Linked DNA regions of Terriglobus roseus. Each later gene encodes a partner of the first gene's protein in a complex. Links are inferred from orthologs where the notes say so. Each region holds a gene or a part of one and is shown in the gene's direction. Other genes may lie near its edges.

Evidence for each region.
Region 2: the proteins of secA (region 1) and secY are in contact, whole or in part, in a crystal structure (PDB 3DIN), measured with the Thermotoga maritima proteins. The link is inferred for Terriglobus roseus from one-to-one orthologs. Residues at the interface, in WP_004082002.1 of Thermotoga maritima: Glu261, Ala262, Arg263, Lys300, Ala301, Arg302, Thr303, Ile304, Ile305, Leu323, Tyr324, Asp325, Pro326, Val329, Ser330, Tyr333, Ile336, Lys340, Phe345, Val349, Glu363, Phe364, Tyr374, Ser375, Gly376, Gly377, Glu393, Ile395, Thr482, Ser483; in WP_004081795.1 of Thermotoga maritima: Glu108, Gly109, Glu110, Glu111, Ala236, Glu237, Arg238, Arg239, Ile240, Thr241, Ile242, Gln243, Tyr244, Ala245, Arg246, Arg247, Val248, Thr249, Gly250, Arg251, Arg252, Val253, Tyr254, Gly256, Ala257, Ser258, Thr259, Tyr260, Leu261, Pro262.

The regions. Positions count from the first base shown.
Region 1 is NZ_LT629690.1:2,491,430-2,502,849, reverse strand. What follows is about bases 16-3,438. They hold secA (preprotein translocase subunit SecA), read left to right. Parts: upstream 16-355; coding sequence 356-3,238; downstream 3,239-3,438. Other genes in these bases: BLT38_RS10525 (hypothetical protein), read right to left, coding at 3,323-3,438; BLT38_RS10535 (hypothetical protein), read left to right, coding at 16-259. In the rest of the region: more of BLT38_RS10535, read left to right, coding at 1-15; more of BLT38_RS10525, read right to left, coding at 3,439-4,027; BLT38_RS20510 (hypothetical protein), read left to right, coding at 4,162-4,338; BLT38_RS10520 (hypothetical protein), read right to left, coding at 4,629-5,468; BLT38_RS10515 (anti-sigma factor family protein), read right to left, coding at 5,548-5,808; BLT38_RS10510 (RNA polymerase sigma factor), read right to left, coding at 5,861-6,490; BLT38_RS10500 (NAD(P)H-dependent flavin oxidoreductase), read left to right, coding at 6,956-8,038; gnd (phosphogluconate dehydrogenase (NAD(+)-dependent, decarboxylating)), read left to right, coding at 8,203-9,219; BLT38_RS10490 (APC family permease), read left to right, coding at 9,321-10,862; BLT38_RS10485 (amino acid permease), read left to right, coding at 10,893-11,420. UniProt on the Escherichia coli protein: Required for protein export, interacts with the SecYEG preprotein conducting channel.
Region 2 is NZ_LT629690.1:227,724-243,680, forward strand. Bases 12,475-15,303 are described here. They hold secY (preprotein translocase subunit SecY), read left to right. Parts: upstream 12,475-13,104; coding sequence 13,105-14,502; downstream 14,503-15,303. Other genes in these bases: rplO (50S ribosomal protein L15), read left to right, coding at 12,475-12,943; BLT38_RS01230 (adenylate kinase family protein), read left to right, coding at 14,509-15,261; map (type I methionyl aminopeptidase), read left to right, coding at 15,271-15,303. In the rest of the region: rpsJ (30S ribosomal protein S10), read left to right, coding at 1-7; rplC (50S ribosomal protein L3), read left to right, coding at 72-806; rplD (50S ribosomal protein L4), read left to right, coding at 965-1,639; BLT38_RS01120 (50S ribosomal protein L23), read left to right, coding at 1,639-1,932; rplB (50S ribosomal protein L2), read left to right, coding at 2,073-2,897; rpsS (30S ribosomal protein S19), read left to right, coding at 2,919-3,200; rplV (50S ribosomal protein L22), read left to right, coding at 3,256-3,777; rpsC (30S ribosomal protein S3), read left to right, coding at 3,891-4,559; rplP (50S ribosomal protein L16), read left to right, coding at 4,685-5,131; rpmC (50S ribosomal protein L29), read left to right, coding at 5,175-5,429; rpsQ (30S ribosomal protein S17), read left to right, coding at 5,432-5,749; rplN (50S ribosomal protein L14), read left to right, coding at 5,936-6,307; BLT38_RS01165 (BLUF domain-containing protein), read left to right, coding at 6,403-6,822; BLT38_RS01170 (TIGR03435 family protein), read right to left, coding at 6,842-7,744; BLT38_RS01175 (hypothetical protein), read left to right, coding at 7,855-8,184; rplX (50S ribosomal protein L24), read left to right, coding at 8,331-8,657; and 9 more genes. UniProt on the Escherichia coli protein: The central subunit of the protein translocation channel SecYEG. Consists of two halves formed by TMs 1-5 and 6-10.

The DNA.
Region 1 (11,420 bases):
GCTGCTTTCGAGCCTGGCAGTGTCTGACGCGCGTGCCAGCAGCGTGGAACCGGCACGGACTCCCGGTGGCGTCTTTGTTCGCAATCTGCTGCTTCAGGCAGCAATTGAAGAATCTGAGCCTGTCACGACCGGTCCGGCTAGCGAAGAACCCCAAAGCTTTACGGCTGCTACGTCATGTGAGCATGGCGTTGTTCGCCCGGTAAATGATGCCGCGGTTCAAACAGCGCACGTGCACGCTGTGACTGGAAACAGCCTGTAGCGCGCCGTAGATGAGAGTGCCGTACGTTATCGCGGTTGCTAATTGCACCGCGCCCTCTTGATCGCGCTATTTTCCGTACCAGCAAGGACGACCCCTGTGTTTAACAAGACTCTCGCCAAACTGTTTGGCACCTCCAACGAACGCGCTGTGAAGCGCATGCAGCCCATCCTCGATCAGATCAATGGCTTCGAACCCGCTCTTCAGGCGCTCACCGACGAACAGCTTCGCGCCAAAACGGTGGAGTTCCGCGAACGCATTGCCACGCGTACCGCTGACATTGTTGATCGCGATGAACGCATTGCCGAAGAGAAGGTGGTTCTGGACGAGCTTCTGCCGGAAGCCTTCGCTGTGGTTCGCGAAGCTGGCCGCCGTGTGGTGGGTATGCGTCACTTCGACGTGCAGATGATCGGCGGCACCGTTCTTCACCAGGGCAAGATCGCTGAAATGCGTACGGGTGAAGGTAAGACGCTAGTCGCCACACTGCCTTGCTACCTGAACGCGCTCGCTGGTCGCGGTGTTCACGTGGTTACCGTGAACGACTATCTGGCTAAGCGCGACGCCGAGTGGATGGGCAAGATTTACGGCTTTCTCGGCATGACCGTTGGTGTCATTGTTCATGATCTTGACGACCGCGAACGCCGTGCAGCGTATGCCGCAGACATCACCTACGGTACGAACAACGAGTTCGGCTTCGACTACCTACGCGACAACATGAAGTTCGAACTGAGCGAACTTGTTCAGCGTGGACACTACATGTCCATCGTGGACGAAGTGGACTCGATCCTGATTGACGAAGCGCGTACGCCGCTCATCATCTCTGGCCCCACAGACCAGACCACTGACAAGTACGAGCGCGTGAATGTAATCATCCCAGAGCTTGAGTTGGGTGAGTTCACGGAGACGCTGGAACAGAAGATTTACACCGGAGACTTCACGGTAGACGAGAAGGCTCGCTCCATCACTGTGACGGATGAGGGTTGGGAAAAGATCGAAGGCCTGCTCGGCATCGGTAACATTGCTGACCCCGAGAACTGGGATCTGAAGCACCACGTGGAGACTGCGATCAAGGCCCACAACCTCTACAAGCGCGACGTAGAGTACGTGGTGAAGGACGGCGAAATCATCATCGTGGACGAGTTCACGGGCCGTCTGATGCCGGGTCGCCGCTGGTCCGATGGACTACACCAGGCCGTGGAAGCGAAGGAAGGCGTCAACATCCGCAAGGAAGATCAGACGCTCGCCACTATCACCTTCCAGAACTACTTCCGTATGTACAAGAAGCTCTCCGGCATGACCGGTACGGCGGAGACGGAAGCCGCCGAATTCGACAACATCTACAAGCTCGAAATCACAGTCATCCCGACCAACCGCATCATGCAGCGCATTGAGCACCCGGACGTGGTGTATCGCACGGCGAAAGAAAAGTACTTTGCCGTGGCAGATGAGATTGATCGTCTGCACGCGAACAAGCAGCCGGTACTGGTGGGTACGACTTCGATCGAGAAGTCGGAAATCCTGAGCGAAATTCTGAAGCGCAAGGGTGTGCGCCACGTTGTTCTGAACGCGAAGTTCCACGAACGCGAAGCGGAGATCGTTGCGCAGGCCGGACGTCTGGGCATGGTGACTATCGCCACCAACATGGCGGGTCGTGGTACCGACATTCTGCTGGGCGGCAATGCCGAGTTTATGGCGCGTCAGGAGCTGGCAAAGAGCGGCGTCGCGAAGCCGCTGGCCACTGTGGAAGGTGAGATTGCACCTGTTGCAGCACCGGGCATGTACCGCTTCTACTACCAGAACGAAGAGCATGAGTGCACGCAGGCAGAGTGGGATAACGCGTTGGATCACTTCGCCACTGACTGCAAGCGTGAGCATGAGGCAGTTTTGGAGGCTGGCGGTCTCTTCATCATTGGTACGGAGCGTCACGAAAGCCGTCGTGTCGATAACCAGCTTCGTGGACGTGCGGGCCGTCAGGGCGATCCGGGTGCAGCGCGTTTCTACCTGTCACTGGAAGACGACCTGATGCGCATCTTCGCGCGTGAGTGGGTCAGCACGCTGCTGCAGCGTCTGGGTATGGAAGAGGGTGTGCCGATTGAAAGCGGCATGATCACCAACCGTATCGCCGCTGCGCAGAAGGCCGTGGAAACGCAGAACTTTGAATCGCGTAAACACGTTCTGGAATATGACGACGTGATGAACAAGCAGCGTGAGGCAGTCTACGGTCTGCGTCACAACCTGCTTGAAGGCGTAGACCAGAAGGAACTCGTCCTAGAGGACTACACGGCCACGGCGCTGTCGAACATTCTGGATGAGACGGCTCCTGCCAATGTTCATGCTGATCAGTGGAACGTCACTGAGATGAAGACGAAGCTGGTCGACATCTTCGGCACAGACTTCCCGCAGGTGGACTTCGCGGCATTGAATCGCCACGAGCTTGGTGACACTCTGTTTGAAGGCCTGAAGCAGCGCTTTGAGGTGAAGGAACAGATCCTTGGGCCGGACACTCTGCGATATCACGAGCGCGTCATCATGCTCAGCACGCTGGACGGTCTGTGGAAGGACCATCTTCTTGCGATGGACCATCTGAAGGAAGGCATCGGCCTGCGTGGTTACGCGCAGCAGGATCCGCTGGTGGCCTACAAGAAGGAATCCTTCGAGATGTTTGAAGCCATGATGCAGCGCTTCCAGGAAGACACATTGCGCAACCTGTACCGCATGCAGATCGTTGGTCCGGATGGCATTCCGATTGAGTCGCTGGAGCAGTTGGAGGCTCTGCGAAGCATGGCAGCACAGCCGGTGGCACCGCCTCCGCCGCAGCTTCCTCAGACTCCGCCGCCCATGCGCATGAGCGGTGGCAGCGAAGTGGAAGAGCAGCCTCGCCAGCCAGAACCGCCGCAGTTCCCAACCAGCCGCGGACCGCAACGGCAACAGTACGCTCCGCAGAAAGCGACCAGCGGACAGAAGCCAAAGCGCCGCCGGTAAGAAAAGAGAAACGCCGCAAGCAACAATGCTTGCGGCGTTTCTCTTTTACAGGAAGTGCCCAGAGTTATCGACAGTGTGTGAACTCTATTGCGCGGTCTTTTGGTGCTGCGCAGTGTTCCGCGGCGGAGAGTTTGCCAATCGCATCAGGTCAAGTACTGAACGGACTGAGACCGGTTTTTCATTTGCCGGGACAAGATGTTTGTAGACGCCCTGAATCTGGTGCTGAGTCATGCTGAGCGTGACTTGCAGATCGTCATAGACCGAAAGTATGTGGCTGTCTGGGCCGTATCTCTGCAGCAGACGCCATGCCTGATATGCAGCATCTTTCCCAATGCCTTCCTTTTCTGCCTCGTCACGGAACTGTTCCAAAGGAGATTTACGACGCTTCGCTTTGCGTTGTTCGGCTGACGCTTCACCGCTGGCAACCAAAGTATTTGGTCGACGTCTGGTCCGCCGCAACCCGATCATGCCAGCGAGAATCCAGAGGACTGTGCCCAGCAGAAGGATGAGCGGAAGCAAGGGAAGCCAGGGCAGCAGCGATTTGACGAACGCGGGCATGCTCTCCGAGTTCACAATCAGGCGATCCACTTCATTTTCAATGCTGCCGACCGTAAAGGAATACGCCACCAGAACACCCGAAAGCACGGCGAGAGCGACGCCCGCAGAAATCTTCCGCTTGTGCGCCACGCGGCGGCTGGTGTTTTTTGCGACACGGCTTATCGGAGCCGAGGCGGCTGATGAGTCATCGTTACGTGCTGCTACAGGCAGGCGGCTCGCGGTATCTTGCATTCGCACTTCAGGCGACGGCTTAAGGAAAGTTGAAGCGGAGAGCTCTTTGGAAACACGGGGAGATGCGGTTTCATGTGTTTCGGACACCGCGCGATTGCGAGCTTCAGGTACCGCCGGAACACTGACAGAGGGACGTGATCCAGACAAGCCTGAAGGGCGTGAAGGCCGAGATCGCGAGATGCCAGACGGGCGCGCGTATCCGGGCTTCGGATCGTCGTTTGATGGACGATTCCGACGACTTTCCGACGCTGGAACAGGCGCAGCTTTCGCCAACGACTGCTCTTGCGACCCACGGTCTGCCATGGACGTGAGTTGCACAATCTCCGTGTGGGACGGAACGTCTTGCGTCGGCGCAGGCGGAGAAGGCGCTACAGCGCGCACTTCTGGTTGAGGCGGGCGGAGGGCTTCGATCTCTTCGGTGAAATAAGAGATATTCGGAGCAAGAGAACTATTATCCGTCGCTCTTTTGACGGGATAAGGTGCCGCTTTGGGCTGTCGGGGGAGCCTGCGCGGCAGGGAAGAGCTTGCTTGGGTCGTGTCCATGGGCGCAGAGTGTGGGAGCCTCTATGAACGTATCAGACCCCGGATTATCACGCAGTGGTTACTGGGATGTTGTGAAATCCTTGTCGCTGTCTTTCGCGGCGGCTTGCGCGCGCCGAATGGCTGAAATGCGTACAACAGGACGCTTCACAGAATCCATGAGCGACTGCCGCTTTGCCGACTGCACCGCGTTCAGCAGATCCATCACGGTGAGAATGCTTGGCTGCGTGCCGGGCGATTCCTTGCGATCTGTATTGCGGAGAAGGTTGCCGTATGTGTCCTGCACCTGCTCCGGAGTCATGTTCAAATCCTCAACGAGACGATCATCCAATCGAGCTCGCATGCTACTGGCGTAATAGGGAAGAAGGAGCTGGTAAGCCTGTGTTGAGATCCTTGGGCGAATCCCCCTGGCTTCTGTGATCTGACGGAACTTCTCCAGAGTGATGACTTCGCGTCCTGCAAGCTTGCGGGTCTTCTTAGCACCACGAATGCTTCGATAGAGAAACCGTAGGATGCCAAACACCATCAAGGCTGCCACGATCAGTCCGATGGCAGGGTAGACAACTTCCATGATTTTGACGACGGCACTGTTTTCGCTTTGCGCGGAGCTATTCAACGTGGAAAAGAAATTATCCGCAGCGGTGGCAAAGCCTGCCACGTTGTAGACATAGCCCAGAAACAAAACGGCAACCACAACGATAAGAAGTGCGCCAAAAGCGGAGTTCCCGGATTTGTGGTCTTCGCGGCGACGCCGAATCTGCGGATCGGTGCTGCGCCGCCTGGGCGAGCTATCCATTGCGCGCCGACCAGAGCGATTTGCATGAGACGTATCTGTGGAACGGCGTTCGCCGGTTGGCGAAACGCGACGATCGCGGGCGCTGGGAGGATCAGGCAGAGACATGAACAACCCTCTCGGGAGGGAAAGCGTAGTGCAACACGCAAACCCTACGTGAAGGGTGCCTCAAAGTAAAGAAAAAAGGCTATCGCTGTCCTTCAGCGGAGATGGACTTTCGTCCTGTACAAGCGGCCAGAATTCGCTGCACTGTGCGTTCGCGCACGTCTTCCGTCAGGTCATAGACCTCGTGATTCCGATAGACGCGGATTGTCTGTCGAGTGGTGTCCACAAGAACTTCGCAGTGGTGGCACTCGCAGAGATGAGACTGAATTTCCGACAACAACTCAGGTTCAACCTGTCCGTCGAAGTAATCCGTCATTTGAGCCAGAAATTCCGTGCAGGTCATCGGACGCCTCCGCGGGTCTGTGTGTGCGTATCGAATTGACCAAAGAGCAGCTTCACGGTCTGACGCTCCCATCCTTGCGCTTCAGGTATCGGCTCAAACGCTCACGCAGTTGAAGCCTTGCCCGTAGCAGTCTCGACTTAACCGCCGGGACACTCAATCCGAGCGCCTCTGCCGTTTCTTCCGTCGACAAGTTTTCGATGTCGCGGAGGGTGAAAACGGTGCGGAAACCTGGCGACAAACCTGAAATCGTCTTCTGCAGGATGTCTCCAAGCTCGGAAGAACTGTACTGCTGCTCAGGATCAGGTGTCCAATCGGCGAAATCACGGGGGATGGACCCCTCTTCCGTCTGCACTTCCTGGTCCATGGAGACGGTACGGCTGGTTTTGCGTTTCCGCAGCCGCATCAGGCTCTCATTCACGGCGATACGCGTCAGCCAAGTGGAGAACTTGCTGTTGCCCTGGAACTGGTCCAGCTTGCCGTAAGCCTTCATGAAGACGTCCTGAGTAATATCCTCAGCGTCTTCGCGGTTTTGCGTGATGTGCTGCGCTACGCGGAATATCTGGCGGTCATACTGCCGTACCAGCTTTTCAAACGCGGCGTCGTCACCGTTGCGCGCGGCTTCAACCAGCGCAACGTCGGGGTGAATCTCTTCTGTTCCGGTCTGTTCGGCTACCGTTGGCATGCGTCCCAGTCAGTGTACTTGGCGCCATTCGTCCCATCAACCAAACCTTTTGCAAACACGCGGATTTTCAGGCTGGGTAAGGCCATGAGAAGGCACGATTTCCACGAAGCAGATGTGGTTGGGGTTCATTGCCACTAACCCGCGCAACGAATATACTGGGTAAGTCGGAGAGTTGGCAGAGCCCGGTTGAATGCACCTGACTCGAAATCAGACATAGGAGCAATCCTATCGGGGGTTCGAATCCCTCACTCTCCGCCATTTCCTTCCTAATTGCTTTAGATTCAGCGGCCACTCAAGCTGTTACTTACTGTGTGACATTTTCGAGGGCTGGACTTTCCTGTCCGCATTAATCTGCTTTTCGCCACGGTTTTGCAGTCAGTCACTGAGCCTTTGGTCGCTCAGCCAACGTGAATCCGTATAGCGTCGACGGGAGTCGTATCTAGGTCAGACCTTTTCAGAGGACCTATGTCAAAGACATGGAATCAGACCCGCGTTGCCGAGAAGCTTGGCATCGTATATCCACTGATCCAGGGACCGCTTGGCGGTTTTCCATCGCAACGCCTGACGGCCGCAGTGTCCAACTTCGGGGGACTCGGCTCTTTCGGAGCCCATGGTCTTGAACCGTCCGTGATCGACGAGCGAATTGCGGAGATTCGTTCTTTGACCTCGAAGCCGTTCGCCATGAATCTATGGGGCTCAATGGAAGATCAAGGAGCTCATACTTCGGATGATGCCGCCTTCCAAAGAGCGCTGTCGCATCTGTCCCCACATATCAAGAAGGTTGGCGGAACAACGCCAAGTTACTCCCCATACAAAGCGATCCGGTTTGAAGATCAGGCACGTGCTCTGTTCGATGCAGACGTGCCCGTGTTTTCGTTCATCTACGGTATCCCTCCCAAAGAGATTCTCGATGAGGCGCGCAGGAAAGGCGTGATCACTATAGGAACGGCGACCACGCCTGACGAAGCATCCGCATTGGAACAAGCTGGCATTGATTTGGTTGTTGCGTCAGGCTTCGAAGCAGGCGGGCATCGAGGATCATTCCTGCGCTCATCCGAGGACTCTCTTACCGGGACGATCTCCCTGGTTCCGCAAACAGTGGATCAAATAAGTATTCCCGTCATCGCAGCGGGAGGCATTGCTGACGGACGTGGCATCGCAGCCGCCTTCGCGCTCGGTGCTGAAGGGGTTCAGATGGGAACAGTTTTCTTAGGTTGTGAGGAATCTGGTGCGCATCCGGTTCACCGGGAAGCGATTCTCAGTGGCAAAGCCAAGCACACCTCGCTGACCCGTGGCTTTACGGGAAGGCTCGCTCGTGGCATCCACAATGAGCTTCTGGAGACACTCAATCGACCCAACGTGGAGATTCTGCCTTACCCGTTGCAGAGAGGACTCATGCGGAGTCTGGCACTTCCTGCTCAAGAAGCCGGAGATGCTGAACTGCTTGCTCTCTGGGCTGGTCAAAGTGCGAATCTTACTCAATGCACCAGCGTAGAAAAGCTGCTGACGGAACTTGTTGAGAGTGTGGAAGACAAGATCGACCGCTAGTGATTGGGAGCGCAAATCCTCTCATAAGTGAGATGACTCGTCCGGTAATCAGCGACGACGCATTCGATCTGTGCGAAGAATTTCACAACTTGCACGCATCATCTTGGTCCGCCTCGCCTTCTAATGGGCGAAAGTCATTTCCTAAAAAGATAAGGTGGCGTCCTATGCAGATCGGAATGATCGGACTCGGCAGGATGGGAAGCAACATGGTGCGGCGGCTCATAAACGCAGGCCACGAATGCGTTGTCTACGCACGCACCCCTGCTACCGTTGCGAAGGTTGCAGCGTACGGCGCCACGGGCGTGGCTTCCATTGAAGAACTTGTCGAACGTCTCACTCCGCCGCGTGCGCTGTGGCTGATGGTGCCGGCGGGAGCAGTCGATGAAACTGTTGCGCAGATCCTTCCCCACTTCAGCGCCAACGACATCCTGATCGATGGTGGGAACTCGTATTACGTTGACGACATCCGTCGTGCGAAAGAAGTTGCTGAATCCGGTGTGAAGTGGATCGATGTTGGAACGAGCGGAGGTGTCTTCGGCCTCGAACGTGGGTATTGCCTGATGATCGGTGGCGACGAGGCATCCGTGAAAACACTGGATCCCATCTTCAAATCCCTCGCTCCGGGACGTGGCAGCGTAGATCGCACGCCGGGTCGAGAAAGGCTCCCCGCCAGCACCGCGGAAGATGGCTACCTGCACTGCGGACCTTCGGGTGCGGGCCACTTCGTCAAGATGGTTCATAACGGGATCGAATACGGGATCATGGGCGCGTATGCCGAAGGCCTGAACATCCTGAAGCACGCAAACGCAGGCAAAACGGTCGATTCAACCGACGCTGAAACCACTCCGATGCGAAACCCCGAGCTGTATCAATACGACTTTGCATTGCCGGAGATTGCAGAGGTCTGGCGTCGTGGCAGTGTCGTCTCATCATGGCTCTTGGATCTGACGGCTACCGCGCTGGCCGCATCGCCGGAACTTACGGAGTTTGGCGGAAGGGTCTCAGATTCCGGTGAGGGGCGTTGGACGTCTATCGCTGCTATTGACGAGGGTGTTCCTGCAGACATCCTTACCACGGCCCTCTACGCCCGGTTCACCTCCCGCGAAGGCAGCGTCTTCGCTGATAAGTTGCTATCCGCCATGCGGTTTCAGTTTGGCGGCCATGAAGAGAAGAAAGCGTAGCCGGAAAACTGGCCAGATGCGTGTGTCCATGTGGGACGGGACCGGTCTGGGGACGTTTGGGTGGCGGATGATGACCCGCTCTGTTACAACAGAGCAACACCGTGTCCAATATTGTCTCCTCACCTGAACCGACCCAGACGACAGAGTTCGTCAAGGGCCTCGGATTGTTCTCTGCGACTGCCATCGTGATGGGTTCGATGGTAGGCAGTGGCATTTTCATTGTTCCCGCTGAGATGGCGCGGGGAGTGCAATCCCCCGCGTTATTGATCGCGGCGTGGCTGGTAACGGCTGCGATGACCCTGATCGGTGCGCTGAGCTACGGCGAACTGGCTGCCATGATGCCGAAGGCGGGCGGTCAGTATGTGTATCTGCGCGAAGGCCTGGGGCCCATGTGGGGCTTTCTGTACGGCTGGACGCTGTTCCTGGTAATTCAGTGCGGCACCATTGCCGCAGTGGCCGTGGCTTTCGGCAAGTTTTTAGGTGTGTTCGTGCCAAGCGTCTCGGCAAGCCACTGGATCTGGCATATCGCGCATGTTCCGGCATGGCCCGTGGGGCCGATGGTGCTGGGCAACATGGAGGTGGGGCTCTCAACCGCAAACTTTGCCGCCATCATCATTCTGACCTTGCTGACTCTCCTGAACAGCTTCGGTGTGAAGCTCGGCGCACTCATTCAGAACATCTTCACCAGTGCCAAGATTTTCGCGTTGTTGCTGGTGGTTGGGCTTGGCCTGATGGCGAAGAATGCCACGGCGATTGCTGCGAACTTTGCCAATGGAAGCTTCTGGGCCGGGGCAGGTGTCCACACACTGCACCCAGTGCAGGTGGGAGTCGGCGGCCCGACAGCGATGGTTGGGTTTCTGACCGTGATTGCTGTGGTGCAGGTCGGCTCGCTGTTCTCATCCGACGCATGGAATAACGTCACCTTTACCGCAGGCGAGATAACGAATCCGAAGCGGAATCTGCCGTTGAGTCTGGCGATTGGCACGGGTGTGGTTCTGTTGCTGTATATCGCAGTGAACTTCATCTACCTGGCGGTGCTTCCGCTCCACGGTATGGCTGACGGCGGAACAATTCTGCAACGGGGCATCCAGTTTGCCAGCGAAGATCGTGTGGCCACGGCGGTGATGGAGCAGGCATTTGCCGGGTATGGCGCGCGGATCATGGCGTTGGCGGTCATGATCAGCACCTTTGGCTGCGCAAACGGCATGCTGTTGAGCGGCGCTCGTGTTTATTACACGATGAGCCAGGACGGTCTGTTTTTTAAGGCGGCTGGAAAGCTTTCACCCAAGTCAAAAGCTCCGGTGGTAAGCCTTTGGGTCCAATGGGCGTGGACCTGTCTGCTCTGTCTGTCGGGGTCGTACGGGCAACTGCTGGATTATGTGATCTTTGCAGTGCTGGTGTTTTACATCCTGACGATTGTGGCGCTGTTCCGGTTACGCAAAACGCGTCCCGACGCGGAGCGCCCGTACCGAGCCATTGGATATCCCGTGTTGCCGGGGTTGTACATCGTAATGGCAAGCTTCATCTGTGTTGTACTCTTGCGATATAAGCCGCAATACACCTGGCCGGGGCTGATCCTGGTGCTGCTGGGACTCCCGGTGTATTTCCTTTGGCGGGGACGCTCTGCGTCTGCTGCCGCGTAGTTTGATTTTGTTCTAGAGGTAACCCGACTGATGGCGAATCTTTTTGCCCGTAAAACCATGGATGTCCTGCTCGCGGAGGCACGCGAAGAGGGCGCCCACACACTGCAACGGTCGCTTGGACCGTTTGCTTTGACTTCGCTGGGTGTTGGCGCGGTCATCGGCGCGGGCATCTTTGTGCTTGCGGGCATCGGCGCGCACAATGCGGGACCGGCCTTGATCCTGTCCTATGTACTGAGCGGCCTGGGCTGTGTGTTTGCGGGTCTCTGCTATGCGGAGTTCGCTGCAATGATTCCGCTGGCGGGTTCTGCCTACACCTATGCGTATGCAACGCTGGGCGAGATTTTCGCGTGGATCATCGGCTGGGACCTGACGCTGGAATATGCGATGGGTGCCTCGACGGTGTCAGGTGGATGGTCGAATCACTTCATCGAATTCCTGAACATCTTCGGCATCAAGTTTCCCTTGTGGCTGGCGTATGACCACTGGACAGGTCTGCGTACCGCGACTGACCAGGTGGCACGTGCAATGTTGCATGCGCAGCATCCAGAATTGATTGCA
Region 2 (15,957 bases), 2.3 Mb from region 1 along the record:
CAAGTAACACAAAATTTCAATAAACCGGCAGTGCCCCGCTGCGTGCGTGGGCATGATGAGGAGAGAATCACATGGCAGTAACAGGTTTGCTCGGTAAGAAGATTGGCATGACGCAGGTGTTTGACGACGCCGGTGTTGTGCACCCGGTCACCGTGATCAAGGTTGGCCCTTGCGTTGTCACCCAGGTGAAGACGCAGAAGACTGACGGCTACGATGCCGCACAGATCGGTCTGGTGGAGTTCGTAAAGGCCTCCAAGCTGACCAAGGGTCTGGCTGGTCACCTGGCGAAGAGCGATGCTCCGCCGGTTCGTGAGATCCGTGAAGTGGGCATTGAGTCCACGACCGGTGAGAACGAGGGTGAAGGCGCTGTGAAGGCTGGCGATCGCGTTCTGGTCGACATCTTCGACGGTGAGCGTTTCGTTGACATCATTGGTAAGTCGAAGGGCCGCGGTTTCGCGGGCGTGGTTCGTCGCCACGGCTTCGGCGGTGGCCCCAAGTCGCACGGCCACATGTTCCAGATTCAGGGTTCGATCGGTGCATCGTCGTTCCCCTCGCGCGTATTCCCGGGCCAGCGCATGCCGGGTCACCACGGTGACGCGCAGATCACGGTTCGCAACCTGCGTATCCGCGGTATCGACCTTGAGGACAACCTCCTCCTGGTTGAGGGTGCGGTTCCGGGACCCCGTGATGGTGTGATTCTGATCTCGAAGTCGAAGAACCCGCCGCGTGAGCGTCGTGGATTCGCCGGTTCGGGTACGGTTGATCCGCTGAAGGCTTCGAAGAAGGCTTCGGGTAAGAAGAAGTAAGAACTGACGGCAGAGCAATCTCTGGTTGCTCTGCCGCTTAGTGTGTAAGTGCAGTAACTCGCATCGTCTGCGGACTTAGTCGGAATGAGTAAGTCGACAGCAGGATGACAAATTGAACTTAGGGCGCTCGCAATAGAACGAGGGCCAGAGGAAGCAAGATGGCAAAGATTAACGTAGTCGATCTCGGCGGGAACAAGGTCAGCGAGCTTGAGCTTGCAGACGAAGTGTTCGGCGTCGAAGTGAATGAGTCCCTGCTGTGGGAGTCGGTAAAGCATTACCGGGCTGCGCTCCGCCAGGGAACCGCCGCCACCAAGAACAAGAAGCTCGTGTCGGGTTCCGGCAAGAAGCTGTGGAAGCAGAAGGGAACCGGTCGTGCCCGTGTGGGTTCGGTGCGTTCGCCTATCTGGCGTCATGGTGGTACGGTTCACGGACCCCAGCCCCGCTCGTATGAGTACGCCTTCCCCAAGAAGAAGCTGCTCGGTGCTCTGAGCTCTGCTCTTGCTTCCAAGCTGCAGGACGGCAAGCTGACGGTTGTTTCGACTCTGGATGTTGCTGAGCCGAAGACCAAGCTGTACCGCCAGGCTCTGGACAAGCTGGAAGCCAAGAAGACCGCACTGCTGGTCGAGAGCGGACAGAAGCTGACCGACAACCTGTTCCTGGGTTCGCGCAACCTGGACGGCGTTGAGCTGGTGCTGAGCTCGGAGGTTCACCCCTACGACCTGCTCCGCTACGAGCACGCCATCTTCTCGCAGGATGCTATTGAGGCTCTGCAGGAAGTCCTGAAGAAGAATGTGTCGCGCCGTAAGCTGGCTGCGAAGAAGGAGGTTGCGTAATGGCAACTGTTTACACCACCATTCGCCGCCCGCTGATTACGGAAAAGGGCATGATCGCCAAGGAGACCGAAGGCACTCTGGTGTTTGAGGTTGCTGCTGGCGCGACGAAGAATGAAGTGAAGCATGCAGTGGAGAGCCTGTTCAAGGTGAAGGTTGCTGCGGTTCGCACCGCCAACTACCTGGGCAAGGAGCGCCGCCGCGGTCGCTTCACCGGTTTCAAGCCGGACTGGAAGAAGGCATATGTTCGCCTGGTTCCGGGTTCGAAGATGCCGGAGTATGTCAACTCGCTCTAAGGAGCGAAACAGGTCAGCAAGTCAGCGAGTCTGCAAGTCATCGGATCTCGCGCAGTAAGTGAACTTGAAGGCTTGAGTACACGAAGTAACCCCAATCCGCGCGCCTGACTAGCTATGCGGATGGTAAGGAAGTTAGGGAAATGCCGATTAAGACATTCCGACCGATTACGCCGACACTGCGCTTCCAGTCGAAGCTGGTGAACTCGGACATCACGACGAACGAGCCGTACAAGCCGCTGCTGGCAACGAAGCAGCGCACAGGCGGCCGTAACTCCACCGGTAAGCTGACGATCCGTCATCACGGTGGTGGCCACAAGAAGAAGCTTCGTATTATCGACTTCAAGCGCGACAAGTTCGGTGTACCCGGAACCGTTGCGACGATCGAATACGATCCGAACCGCTCCTCGCGTATCGCTCTGATCAGCTACAAGGACGGCGAAAAGCGCTACATCATTCAGCCGGTTGGCCTGAAGGTTGGCATGACGGTGACCTCCGGTCCCGACGCCGACATTCTGGTTGGCAATGCTCTGCCGCTGCGCAACATCCCTGCTGGTACGACGGTCCACAATGTGGAACTGCGTCCTGGTAAGGGTGCACAGATGGTCCGCTCTGCCGGTTCGTCCGCGCAGCTGGTTGCGAAGGAAGGCGACTACGCTCTCCTGAAGCTGCCCTCCGGCGAAACCCGCCGCGTGTTGGTGGACTGCATGGCAACGGTTGGCCAGGTTGGCAACACGGATCATGAGAACATCTCGCTCGGTAAGGCCGGTGCAAGCCGCTGGCGCGGTATCCGTCCGACGAACCGTGGTGTGTCGATGAACCCTGTGGATCACCCGCACGGTGGTGGTGAAGGTAAGACCTCAGGCGGACGTCATCCTGTTACGCCGTGGGGACAGCCGACACGTGGTTACAAGACCCGTAACAACAAGCGGACCGATGTGTTCATCGTCAACCGCCGCAGCAAGTAATTCAGGGAGCGAGAGGAAAACATGGCACGTTCTACAAAGAAGGGCCCATTTATCGACGCCCACCTGATGACGAAGGTTGAGGTGCTGAACACCGCGAACAAGAAGGAAGTCGTTAAGACTTGGTCGCGTCGTTCCACCATCTTCCCGGAGTTCGTGGGTCACACCATTGCCGTGCACAACGGTAAGAAGTTCATTCCGGTCTACGTGACGGAGAACATGGTGGGTCACAAGCTGGGCGAGTTTGCCGCAACGCGTACCTTCAAGGGCCACGCAGCGAAGGCTGAGACGGCCAAGGGTCGTTAAGTCGGGATTAGTTACGTCAGCCTCCGGTTCTGCCGGAGCGCGATAAGGAAGAGTTATGGCGAAGACAGCCGAGAAGAGTGCAGTACGTGAGTTCCGCGCCGAGGCGCGGTTCCAGCGGACCAGCCCGCAAAAGGCGAAGCTGGTGCTGGACACGATCAAGGGCCAGAGCGTGGAAAATGCTCTGAACACCCTGATGTTCACCCGCAAGCGCATTGCTCCCATCGTGGAGAAGGCGCTGCGTTCCGCAGTTCAGAACGCAAACTACCTGAGCCAGGAACAGGGCTTCGATCTGGACATCGATCGTCTGTTCGTGAAGCAGGCTGTTGCAAACGAAGGCCCACGCATGAAGCGTATCCGCCCTGCCCCCATGGGTCGTGCGTTCCGCTATCAGCGTCGCCTTGCTCACATCATCGTGACGGTGGCGGAGAAGAAGTCTGTTGAGGCAACAAAGCAGGCTGAGGCTCCGGTAGCGGCTGCGGAGGGTGGCAAGAAGAAGGCTGCTCCGGCAAAGAAGGCTGCTGCCAAGAAGGCTCCGGCGAAGAAGGCCGCGAGCAAGAAGGCTGCTGCGACTGCGTAAATTTATGGCCGGGCTGTAAGCCGGCCCGGCATCGCCGAGAAGTTGAGGCGGCGAGTAAGTACTGAGTAAGTTCGGAACTAAGTTCTCCGGACGCGAAGTGAAGGGATTAAGTTATGGGTCAGAAGGTCCATCCGTATGGTTTCCGCCTCGGCGTGAACAAGCCGTGGAAGTCGCGCTGGTTTGTGGAGCGTGACTACGACAAGCTGCTGGTTGAGGACGTGAAGCTCAAGGCTGAGCTGCGCGAAAAGCTGAAGGCTGCTGGTGTCTCGTCCGTCGAGATCGAGCGCCCAGGCAACAAGCTGCGCCTCATCATCAAGACCGCCCGTCCGGGCATCATCATCGGCCGCAAGGGCGCTGAGATCGACAAGCTGAAGGCAGACATCCAGAAGCGTACGAACCGCGAAGTGTTCATCGACATTCTGGAAGTCAACAAGCCTGAGCTGGATGCGCAGCTGGTCGCAGAGAACATCGCTCTGCAGCTGGAGAAGCGTGTGTCGTTCCGTCGCGCGATGCGTAAGAGCGTTGATTCGGCTCTGCGTTTCGGCTGCAAGGGCATCAAGGTTCGTGTTTCGGGCCGTCTGAACGGCAACGAAATCGCACGTTCCGAGTGGTATCTGCAGGGTCGTCTGCCGCTGCACACGCTGCGCGCAGACATCGACTACGGCTTTGCCGAAGCGAAGACCACCTACGGAATCATCGGCGTGAAGACCTGGGTCTACCGTGGCGATATCTACGAGCAGAAGCGCCGCCGCGACAACGTCACGACGACGGGTGCGTTCTAAGGAACGACAAACATTGCGGGGTTGAGTAATCAACCCCGCGTAACACCAAGAACAGAAGGCGCGCGGAGACTGGGCCACTTATCTAGGTAAGTGACGCCAAGGCCGCAGCGGGAAAGAGTGCAGTTATGTTGCAGCCCAAGAAGGTTAAGTACCGTAAACAGCAAAAGGGCAAGATGCGCGGTAAGGCATGGCGCGGTTCCGAGCTTGCATTTGGCGACTACGGTTTGAAGGTTGTGGAGTGCGGCTACATCACCGATCGTCAGATCGAAGCAAGCCGTATCGCAATGACCCGTTACATCAAGCGTGGCGGTAAGGTTTGGCTCCGGATCTTCCCGGATAAGCCGATCACCAAGAAGCCCGCAGAAGTTCGAATGGGTTCTGGTAAGGGTGCGTTGGATCACTGGGTTGCAGTGGTTCGCCCCGGCAAGCTGCTCTTCGAGATGGAAGGCGTTCCGGTTGAGATCGCGAAGGAGGCCATGCGCCTTGCTTCGAACAAGCTTCCGCTCCGCACCGTTTTCGTGCAGCGTCCGAACATCAAGGCGATTGACCCCAAGGCTTCCGCAGCCGCGTAACTGCATAGCGTCTCTGAATGCAGACGCTGAATGAGAGATTGAAATGGAACTGAACAAGATCCGCGAATTTACGGACAGCGAACTGAAGGAGCAGCAGGCCCAGGCGGGCGAGCAGCTCTTCCGCGTTCGCTTCCAGAAGAGCCTGGGCGATGCCGCAGGCGTGAACAAGCTGCGCGAACTGAAGAAAGACATCGCGCGCATCAAGACTGTGGCGCGCCAGCGTGAGCTTGGCCAGGCCGTGGCTCCGACGGAGTCGGCTGCGCCCGCGAAGAAGACCCGTAAGGCGAAGAAGGCATAACGATGGCTGAGACGACTGCTACGACTACTGCTACGGCAGAGAAGATTGGCCACCGCACCGAGAAGATCGGCCTGGTGACCTCGACAAAGATGGACAAGACGATCGTTGTGTCGGTGGAAATGCGCAAGGCGCACCCCAAGTACAAGCGCATCGTGAAGTCGAACAAGAAGTTCTACGCGCATGACGAGCAGAACTCAGCCCGCGTTGGCGATCAGGTCCGCATCCGTGAGACCCGTCCCACCAGCAAGCTGAAGCGCTGGAACCTCGAAGAGATCGTTCGCCGCTCGAGCCTGAGCGAAGCGACTCCGGCTTCGAAGTAAGATAAGAGTTTGCCCGTCGCCGGCATCGTTCGGTGACACTATGGGCATGACGCGTCCAGCGCGACGATCGTTGAAGATGTCGTTCAGCGATCCGCTCCGCGGCCGCGACCATTTAGTGGATTTGACTGGGGCGAGATAGCCCCCGGCCTTAGGCTCTGGAAGCCTCGAAGGTCAGGAGAAGAAGCAATGTCCGTACAAATGCGTACGATTCTGGACGTAGCCGATAACTCTGGCGCACGCCGTCTGCAGGTCATCCTGCCTCTCGGTGGTGGTCTGGGTAAGAAGGCTGGTCTGGGCGATGTGGTGACGGCAGCGGTGAAGGAAGCTTCGCCCGACGGCACCGTGAAGAAGGGCAAGGTTGTTAAAGCCGTGATCGTGCGCACCCGCAAGGAAGCGCGCCGCAAGGACGGCACCTACATCCGCTTTGACCAGAACGCAGCCGTCGTGATCAACGACGCAGGCGAGCCGGTGGGAACCCGTGTATTCGGACCCGTGGCCCGCGAACTGCGCGACAAGAAGTTTCTGAAGATCGTTTCGCTCGCTCCGGAAGTTATCTAACTCTCTCGAAGCGTAGGTTCCATACAAAGACCGCCGGCAGTCGCTGGCGGTCTTTGTCGTCTGGACACACAACTTTCTAAGGGAAGAATAGAACGATGGAGTACCGACTTATCTATTGCAGCCGTAACCGGATCGAAGGCTCGGAGCAGCAGATTGCCGAAGAAATTGAAAAGATCCTCATAAGCTCTCGCAGGAACAATGAGCAGCACAACATCACGGGTGCCCTGCTGTTCAACGGCCTCGCGTTTGCGCAGGTGCTTGAGGGGCCACGCGCCGCCGTAGAAGCTATCTACGCCACAATCTGTGAGGACAATCGGAACAGCCACAACGTCCTGCTGGAGACCGGCGACATTGCCAAACGGGACTTTGCTCGTTGGTCTATGGCGTATTCCGGACCGGATTCCAATGGCCATCTCTACGAACACTTAAAGCTTGCCGACGTCGAGACGGATGGAGCTGGCGTTGCGAAGCGTGTGCTGGACCTGTTGAAGAGCGTTGTGCACGCGCACGTCTAGGTTTGCTTGGCGCTTGGGTTTAGTCCGGCGTGGTCTGGGCGATATGGTCCACGATCAGATCTTCAATTTGGCCTGTGCCTTTCTTTAGGCGCAGGCCAAGTTGTTTTTCCAGGGCGCCGGTAAAGGTGGGCCCGCCGCCATCGCTGGTGGTCTGCGGAGCATTCGCTTCGTCGATCTGGAAGTCGAGTGTCATGTCGTAATGGCCGGTCAGGCCGGTCGCATCCACCATGCGATCCATGCCGCGCCCGCCGAGAACACCGCCCAGGCCATCGAAGAGGGTGCATGCTTCCGGCAGTGTGACGTCGATCATGCTGACATGCATGATGCCACCTTCTTTGCGGTTGATCTGCAAACCGCAGAGGACAGGGGATGGTTTACTCGGTACCGATTCTTGAACCGGAGAGCCGGGTTTTAAACAACCGGGTGTCGTTTCATGAGGCTTCAGATTTGGGCCAGTCACGCCGGGTTTTGCCACGCTGAGCAGGTTGACCATCCCTGTGTGGTTTTCCCGATGGGCCTTCAGAGCGAAACGGTCTTCCAGCAGATTGCGCAACATCAGGCGTATGTCTTCCATGTTCTGCGAGCCTTCCGGCGGACGCGCAACGATGGTGTACTTCTGGTGCTGCGCCCACTCGGGCAACCGCGCGCGCATGGCTCGGGCCTCGACTTCGTCGTTGACACCATAGGCGAACATGATGAGCGGCGGGAGAGCGCCAGTCATCGTGAGCAGGCCGTGCGGCGTCTGTGCTCTGCCCAGGGCGATCATGAAGCCGAGGCCTTCCATTGGAGCGTCGGGCGCAGCTGGCTTGACCGAGGCGGATTCGAAGGTAAGTGCGGTCGTTGACCTCTGTGCGTGTATTGGGAGAAAGAGCAGGCAGACCGTGAGACTGATTAATTCATAGCGTCGGGCCTTACGATTCATGTCGCGGCTCCAAAAGGAAATCATAGGGATGGACGGTATGACTGCTTAGACGTCTGGTTCTCGTCTGGCAACGCCTCTAAACTCTAGAAATACGGGGGCCAAAGAACGTGGTGCAACACATTCCAAACACGACGGTTGACCGCATCGAAGCCATCGGTATTGATGCAAACGGTTCGTTGTGGGTAAAGCCAGCCACGAAAACTTTCCCGATGATGTACCGGGAAGGCATGGAAGTCCATTGGGATGCCTCCCGACAGTGCCTGTATAGTCCACTCCCGCGGGAGTGGAGTTATCTGCAGTGGTTTTGCCAAATCAACCGAGCTGCTGCCGAACAAGGGGTGGCGTTGGTGGTGGACTCGCAGACTCAATGGAACAACCTTGACCAACATCTTCGCGATGAGATCGTACGCACTGTCAATAAGGCAGATTTGTCCGGATAACTAGCAAGATCGATGCTTCTATGCTTGTATTCGCGCAAGTTTTCGCGTAAAGTAGACAAGTTTGGTCCAACTGCATCACCTCGACCTGCGGAGGTACTCGCAGAGGCCTGTGTCCGGGACCACGGCACGGGATAGGGAGTAACGAAATGGCACATGTTTTGAAGAACGATCAGGTCATTGTTCTGGCAGGTAAGGACAAGGGTAAGACCGGCCGAGTACTGCGGATTGTTACGGACAAGAACCGCGTTCTGGTGCAGGGCATCGGCATGATCAAGAAGCACGTCAAGCCGAATCCTCAGGCAAACATTAAGGGCGGAATCTTGGAGCAGGAAGCTCCGATCCACCTTTCGAATGTGGCTCTGGTGGATGGTAACGGCAAGGCGACTCGTGTAAGCATCCGCGTGGTTGACGGCAAGCGTGAGCGCATTGCCAAGACGACCGGCGAAACGATTGCTTATCCGAAGGTGAAGTAAGCGATTTTCAGATAGCAGGTGCGTAAGTGCCTGCGCTGTTCGTTGGAAGACCTCTCTGGCTTGCCAGGTGCGTTCCGGCGAAGTTCTCAAGCGAGCAGCGAATCCAGAAACACAGGAACACCCCACGAAACGGTATACGGGCCGTGACGCGAGTCGAAGCCCAATCCGATGACCGTGGAGAAAGCGAAGTAACGACAGTGGCACGACTCCGTGAGAAATATACAAACGAGTTGAAGACGGCCGTTCAGAAGGAGCTGGGCATCACGAACGTGATGGCAGTGCCGAAGATCGAGAAGATCGTCATCAACATGGGCCTCGGTGAGGCGACGCAGAACAACAAGATCATCGACCCGCTGGTCAGCGATCTGGCAGCCGTAACGGGTCAGAAGCCGGTTCTGACCAAGGCGAAGAAGTCCATCGCTCAGTTCAAGGTGCGTGAAGGCCAGTCGATCGGCGCCATGGTCACCCTGCGCGGCGAAGCGATGTTCGAATTCCTCGACCGTCTGATCTCGGTGGCTCTGCCCCGCGTGCGCGACTTTAAGGGTGTTTCCTCGAAGAGCTTCGACGGCCGCGGCAACTACACGCTCGGTCTGCGTGATCAGCTCATCTTCCCCGAAATCGATTACTCGAAGGTGGAGAAGCTGAAGGGTATGAACGTGACCATCGTGACGACCGCTGCGGACGATAACAGCGCGCGCGTCCTCCTCAAGCACTTCGGCATGCCGTTCCGCGCATAGCCCAATAGAGATCGGAGCAAATAGATATGTCGACTACTGCAAAAGCAGTCAAGGACGCAAAGAAGCCCAAGTTTAAGTGCCGCCAGCACAACCGCTGCCAGCTCTGCGGTCGCCCCCGCGCATTCCTCCGCAAGTTCGGCATCTGCCGTCTGTGCTTCCGTGGTCTGGCGCTCAAGGGCGAGATCCCAGGCGTCGTAAAGTCCAGCTGGTAGTGCTTCGCACCGTTCTCGACGTCGCTTCTGCGACGGATCCGAGTAGCGGTGGAGAGTATGGGCCGGCTCGCTTTGCGGCGAGCCGGTTGTAACACTTAAGTAAGTTAACGAAATCCCTTGCAGGTTCTGCCGCCATCCTTGGTCGCAGCAAACGAAGGGTAGAGAGAAGAGTCATTATGAACCTGACCGACCCAGTAGCAGACTTTTTGACCCGCGTTCGCAACGCCATCAATGCCCGCCACCAGAAGCTGGATGTTCCTGCCTCGAACCTGAAGGCTGAGATTGCCCGCATTCTGAAGGAAGAGGGCTACATCACCAACTACAAGACGGTGGAAGAAGAAGGCAAGCGTACGCTGCGCGTTTACCTGAAGTACGACGCTGACGGCACCTCTGCCATCCTCGATCTGAAGCGTATCTCCAAGCCTGGTTCGCGTGTGTACCTCGGTTCGCAGGACATCCGCCGCGTTCAGGGTGGACTCGGTATCTCGATCCTCACCACGCCGAAGGGTGTGATGACGGGCCGTACCGCTCGCAAGGAAAACGTCGGCGGCGAAGTTCTCGCTCACGTCTGGTAGTGCTTCGCACCGTTCTCGACGTCGCTTCCGCGACGTGATTCGTGCAACGGTGCAATGTCTTGGCCAGAGCAAAGCTCTGGATGTAGTTCTGAAGTTTTCGCAGTTACAAGTTATTCCCGCGAAGCAATTCGCGGTGGCTGCAGTGGAACGGTCTGCAGTGGTTAGTTCATAAAGCTAACTGCTGCAGGATCCGGGACTCGCAAGCCGCAAGGAAAAGTAAATGTCACGTATTGGTTTGAAGCCGATCGCTCTGCCCACAACCGTGAAGTACACGGTGAACGGCAACGACGTTGAAGTTACCGGCCCCAAGGGCAAGGTCACCGCTCTGCTGCCCACCGGCATTCGCCTTGAGGCGAAGGACGGCGTGCTGCACGCAGTTCGCGACAACGATTCGCAGAAGGCGATTCACGGCCTGGCTCGCGCACTCATGTTCAACGCTGTTGAAGGCGTGACCAACGGCTGGAAGAAGGAACTGGACATCGTCGGCATCGGTTACCGTGCTGAGATGAAGGGAGCGGGCATGGTTGTATTCACGCTCGGCTACTCGCACCCCATCGAGTTCCCGCTGCCTGCTGGCATCACGGTCACCATCGACCCGAAGCAGACGCACCTGACGGTTGAAGGAATCGACCGCCAGAAGGTTGGCCAGGTGGCCGCCGATATGCGTTCGCTGCGTAAGCCTGATCCATACAAGAACAAGGGCGTACGTTACTCGGACGAGAAGCTGAAGAAGAAGGTCGGCAAGACCGGCTCCAAGTAAGTTTTCAAGTCTTAGTAGGTAGTTTGAGTTCCGGCTACCTACTAAGACTAAGAACTACAACCGCAACATCAACCCGAGGCGATGGACGAGATGCCATCGCTCACCATACCGAACGCAGATGCAGGGCATTTGCGCCGATAGGGAAGGAAAGAAAAAATGATCACTGCACCTCAGCGCAATGTCATCCGGAAGCGCGTTCACAAGCGCGTTCGTGCGAAGATCGCCGGCACCACCGAGCGTCCTCGCCTGAACATCTTCCGTTCGCTCAACCACATCTACGCACAGGTCATCGACGACTCCACGCACACCACGCTGGCTTCCGCCTCCACCGTCGTTAAGAAGGGTGAAGAGAAGAAGAGCGGCGGCAACATCGCTGCAGCCCAGGAAGTGGGCAAACTGGTTGCAGAGCGTGCAAAGGAAGCAGGCGTGACCAAGGTTGTGTTTGACCGTGGTGGTTACCTGTATCACGGCCGCGTCAAGGCCCTGGCCGATGCCGCGCGTGAAGCCGGTCTCGAGTTCTAACTCAGGTTTAGCGAAAGAGGATATAGATGGCAATTCGCAAGAAGATTGATGCAAATAAGCTGAACCTGAAGGACCAGGTCGTCGCGATCAACCGCGTGACCAAGGTCGTTAAGGGCGGTAAGAATATGTCGTTCGCAGCACTGGTTGTGATCGGCGATCCGGATCAGGGCATTGTGGGCTACGGCAGCGGTAAGGCCAAGGAAGTTCCCCAGGCGATCCGCAAGGGCATTGAAGCGGCCAAGAAGAACCTGCACAAGGTGAACCTGACCGAGACCTCGATTCCGCACCAGGTGCTGGGCCGTTATGGCTCGGGTCACGTGCTGCTGAAGCCGGCTCCTGAAGGTACCGGTGTGATCGCAGGTGGCGCGGTTCGTGCGGTGATGACGTCTGCCGGTGTGCAGAACGTTCTGACCAAGTCGCTGGGAACAGCGAACCCGCACAACGTGATCAAGGCCACGTTTGACGCGCTCATCCAGCTGCGTGACAAGGCTGCTGTTGCAGCTCTGCGCGGCAAGGATGTTCAGGAACTCTAAGGCTGCAACGACATTTGGCGGAACGGATTTCCGTTCCACATGAGGATAAGGTAATGGCAGAAAACACGGGCAAGATCAAGATCCAGTACTACCGCTCGAAGATCGCGACGCCGGTCAAGCACAAGCTGGTGGTTAAGGGCCTGGGCTTCACGCGTCTGAATCAGATCGTTGAACGCGAGGACACGCCCTCGGTTCGCGGCATGGTTGCGGCAATCCCGCACCTGGTTCGCATCGTCGAGTAAGTACTTCGTCCGGTCCTCGGCATCGCTTTGCGATGTGCGTGGGCTGGCGGGAATGACATGGGTGGTTTGCTTCAGCCTATGAGGCAAGCCACCATCAACTTAGCCTGGCATTGATCAGGCGATAACAAGACTGACATAAAACTTGTGTCAGCGGCCGCAGAAAGCATCGCGGCAAATGCGAGTCGGACCGAACGGTCTGGCGTGAGCGAGGAAAGCACAATGGCACTGAATCTTTCGAATTTGAATGCGCCGAAGGGCGCGAACAGCAACAAGAAGCGCGTGGGCCGTGGTATGGGTTCGGGCATGGGCAAGACGTCGACGCGCGGTCACAAGGGCCAGCGCTCGCGTTCGGGTTCGCGCTCGATGCGTGGTTTTGAAGGCGGCCAGATGCCGCTGCACCGCCGCCTGCCGAAGCGTGGCTTCACCAACATCTTCCGTCAGGAGTACCAGGTTCTGGCTCTCGACACGATCCAGCTCTTTGCTGCAACCAAGAACGTCACCGAGCTGACCGTCGAAGCAATGCTGGAGAACGGTCTGGTTCGCAAGAAGAAGGCCCTGGTGAAGGTCCTGGCAAACGGCGAGATCAACACAGCTGTAACCGTGTACGCGCACAAGGCTTCCAAGGCTGCACAGGCGAAGATCGAAGCAGCTGGCGGCAAGCTGGTTCTGCTCGGCGCGCCGGCTGCAGAAGAAGCAGCAGCGTAAGTGGCGTCTTCGCTGCGCGCCGCGATATCTGCGCGTAGAATGAAGACACACGGATTTCAAGGGAAGGGTCGAGCCGTGATGGCTCGGCCTTTGCCTGTATCGGATAACTCCGAAAGTTTAAGTAGAACGGGCCGTAAGGCCTGACTGGATAAGCCCCGCCGATGTTTGACAAGCTGGCCAACATCTTCCGAATTCCTGAGCTGCGCACCCGCGTGCTGTTTACGCTGGGCCTGCTTGCCGTTTACCGCCTTGGCGGACACATCCCCACCCCCGGTATCAACGCTGACCTGCTTGCGCAATACTTCGCGCAGAACGCGGGTTCGTCGCTTGGTCTTGTGGATCTGTTCACCGGTGGTTCGCTTCGCCGCCTCACCATCTTCGCGCTGGGCATCATGCCGTACATCACGGCGTCGATCATCTTCCAGCTGCTGACGGTGATCTATGAGCCGCTGGCCAAGCTGCAGAAGGAAGGCGAAGTGGGTCGCCGCAAGATCACACAGTGGACCCGCTACGTAACAGTGCTGCTGGCCATCGTGCAGTCGTTCGCGATTGCCATGATGCTGACCAAGTCCACGACCGGCGCGCCGATGGTGACAATGGGTTCGAAGTCGTTCATCGCGCTCTGCGTGTTGACGCTCACGACCGGCACTGCCTTCATCATGTGGCTGGGTGAGCAGATTACGGAGCGCGGTATCGGCAACGGTATGTCGCTGCTGATCTTCACGGGTATCGTGGCTGGCTTGCCGAACGGCATCAACGATCTCTACGAGAAGGCTCGCGATTCAGCATGGGGCGGATTCACGCCGCTGGCAATCGCCATCCTGATCGTCGCCATGATCGGTGTCGTGTACTTCATCGTGTTCGTTGAGAAGTCGGAACGCCGCATCCCGGTGCAATATGCAAAGCGTATTGTGGGCCGCAAGATGATGGGCGGTCAGTCGACGCACCTGCCGCTGAAGGTGAACTCCGGTGGCGTTATGCCGGTGATCTTCGCTTCGTCGATCCTGTCGGCACCGCTGCTCTTCGCGAACACGCAGTTCGTACAGAACCACACGTTCTTCCGCGTGATTGCAGATGGTCTGAAGCCGGGCGAGCCCTGGTACCAGATTCTCAGCGCCGCCGCGATCATCTTCTTCGCGTACTTCTACATCTCAATCGTCTTCCGTCCGGATGACATTGCTGACAACCTGCGCAAGTATGGCGGGTTCATCCCTGGCATCCGTCCCGGTCGTCGTACGAGCGACTTCATCAACGACATCCTGACCCGCATCACGCTGGTTGGTGCTATCTACCTGATCATCATTCAGCTCATTCCGCAGATGATGATCTCTGGTGTGCACCTGAACCATCTCTGGCTGGTGGGACCGTTCTTTGATCGTCTGCCGAACTGGATCACCAATGGCCTGGGCGTGAACTTCTACTTCGGCGGCACCTCGCTGCTGATCGTAGTGGGCGTGGCCATGGACACCGTGCAGCAGGTCGAGTCGCAATTGATCATGCGTCACTACGAAGGCTTCACGCCAAAGAGCGGCCGTTCACGTGGCCGGCGGAGCTGGTAAGAAGACGTGGCAGAACATGAACTGAATCAAACACCGGCTCCAGTGGATGGCTTCATCCCTGGGCCGGTGCTTCTTCTGGGCGCACCTGGAGTCGGTAAGGGAACGCAGGCGCAGATTCTGATGGACCTGTGGGGCATCCCGCAGATTTCCACCGGCGACATCATCCGCGAGAACATCAAGCTGGGAACCCCGGTTGGCCTCGAGTTCCAGGATCTCGTTGCGCAGGGCATTTTCGTTCCCGATGAGCTTGTTAACCGCATGGTGGCATTGCGTTTAAGCCAGCCAGATGCCGCTCGTGGATACATTCTGGACGGCTATCCCCGGACATTGGGGCAGGCAGAATGGCTGGATGAGCAACTTGCAGGAGATGGCTTTCCAGTCGAAGGCTGGGAAGTGTCGCCCGCCGGCAAACTTCCAGTGATTGCAGTAAGTATCGAAGTTCGGTATGATGAGTTGTTGCGTCGTATCACTGGTCGGCGCACAGGTCCGGTCTCCAAGCGGATTTACAACATCTACACCAATCCTCCGCTCGTTGAGGGGGTTGATGATGTGGATGGTCAGCCGCTTGTGCAGCGCCCGGACGACACCGAAGAAGTCTTTGCGGAGCGGATGCGGCAGTTTGCGGATCTGACTGCGCCGGTGATCGAGCATTATCGCGCCCAGGGCCGGTTTGAGGTTGTGGACGGCGAGCAGCCGGTGGAAGTGGTAACGGAAACAATCGTCGCGGCGCTGAAGCGTCTGCGGCGCGAGGGCATGTAAGCAGTACCGATGGCGATCGCGATCAAAACACCGCAGGAAATCGAGAAGATGCGTGCAAGCGGACGCATCCTGCGTCAGGTCCACATTGCAGTGGAAGCGGCTGTGAAGCCGGGTGCTACCACCATGGACCTGGAGCGCGTTGCCGAGGCGAAGATTCGTGAACTGGGCGGTAAGCCGGCGTTTAAGGGATACAACGATTATCCCTGCTGCCTGTGCACCTCAGTGAACAACGAGGTGATCCACGGGATCCCCTCGGAGAAGAAGGTTCTGCAGGAAGGCGACATTGTGTCGGTGGACTGCGGCGTGATTCTGGAAGGCTATTACTCGGACGCAGCGGGAACGTATCCCGTGGGTAAGATCAGCCCGGAAACACGCAAGCTGCTGGATGTGACGAAGGCGTCGCTCGAGCAGGCGATTCAGGAAGTACGCGTTGGTGGCACGGTAGGTGACATTGGCGCAGTAGTGCAGGAGATCTGCGAAGCCGAAGGTTACGGCGTGGTCAAGGATTTTGTGGGCCACGGCATTGGCAAGAACATGCACGAAGACCCGCAGGTTCCGAACTACGGAAAGCGCGGCAAGGGAACAAAGCTCAAGGCAGGCATGGTGCTTGCAATCGAGCCGATGATCAACGCTGGAACGGCTGACGTGAAGGTGTTGAAGGACGGATGGACCGCAGTGACGATAGACGGCAGCATG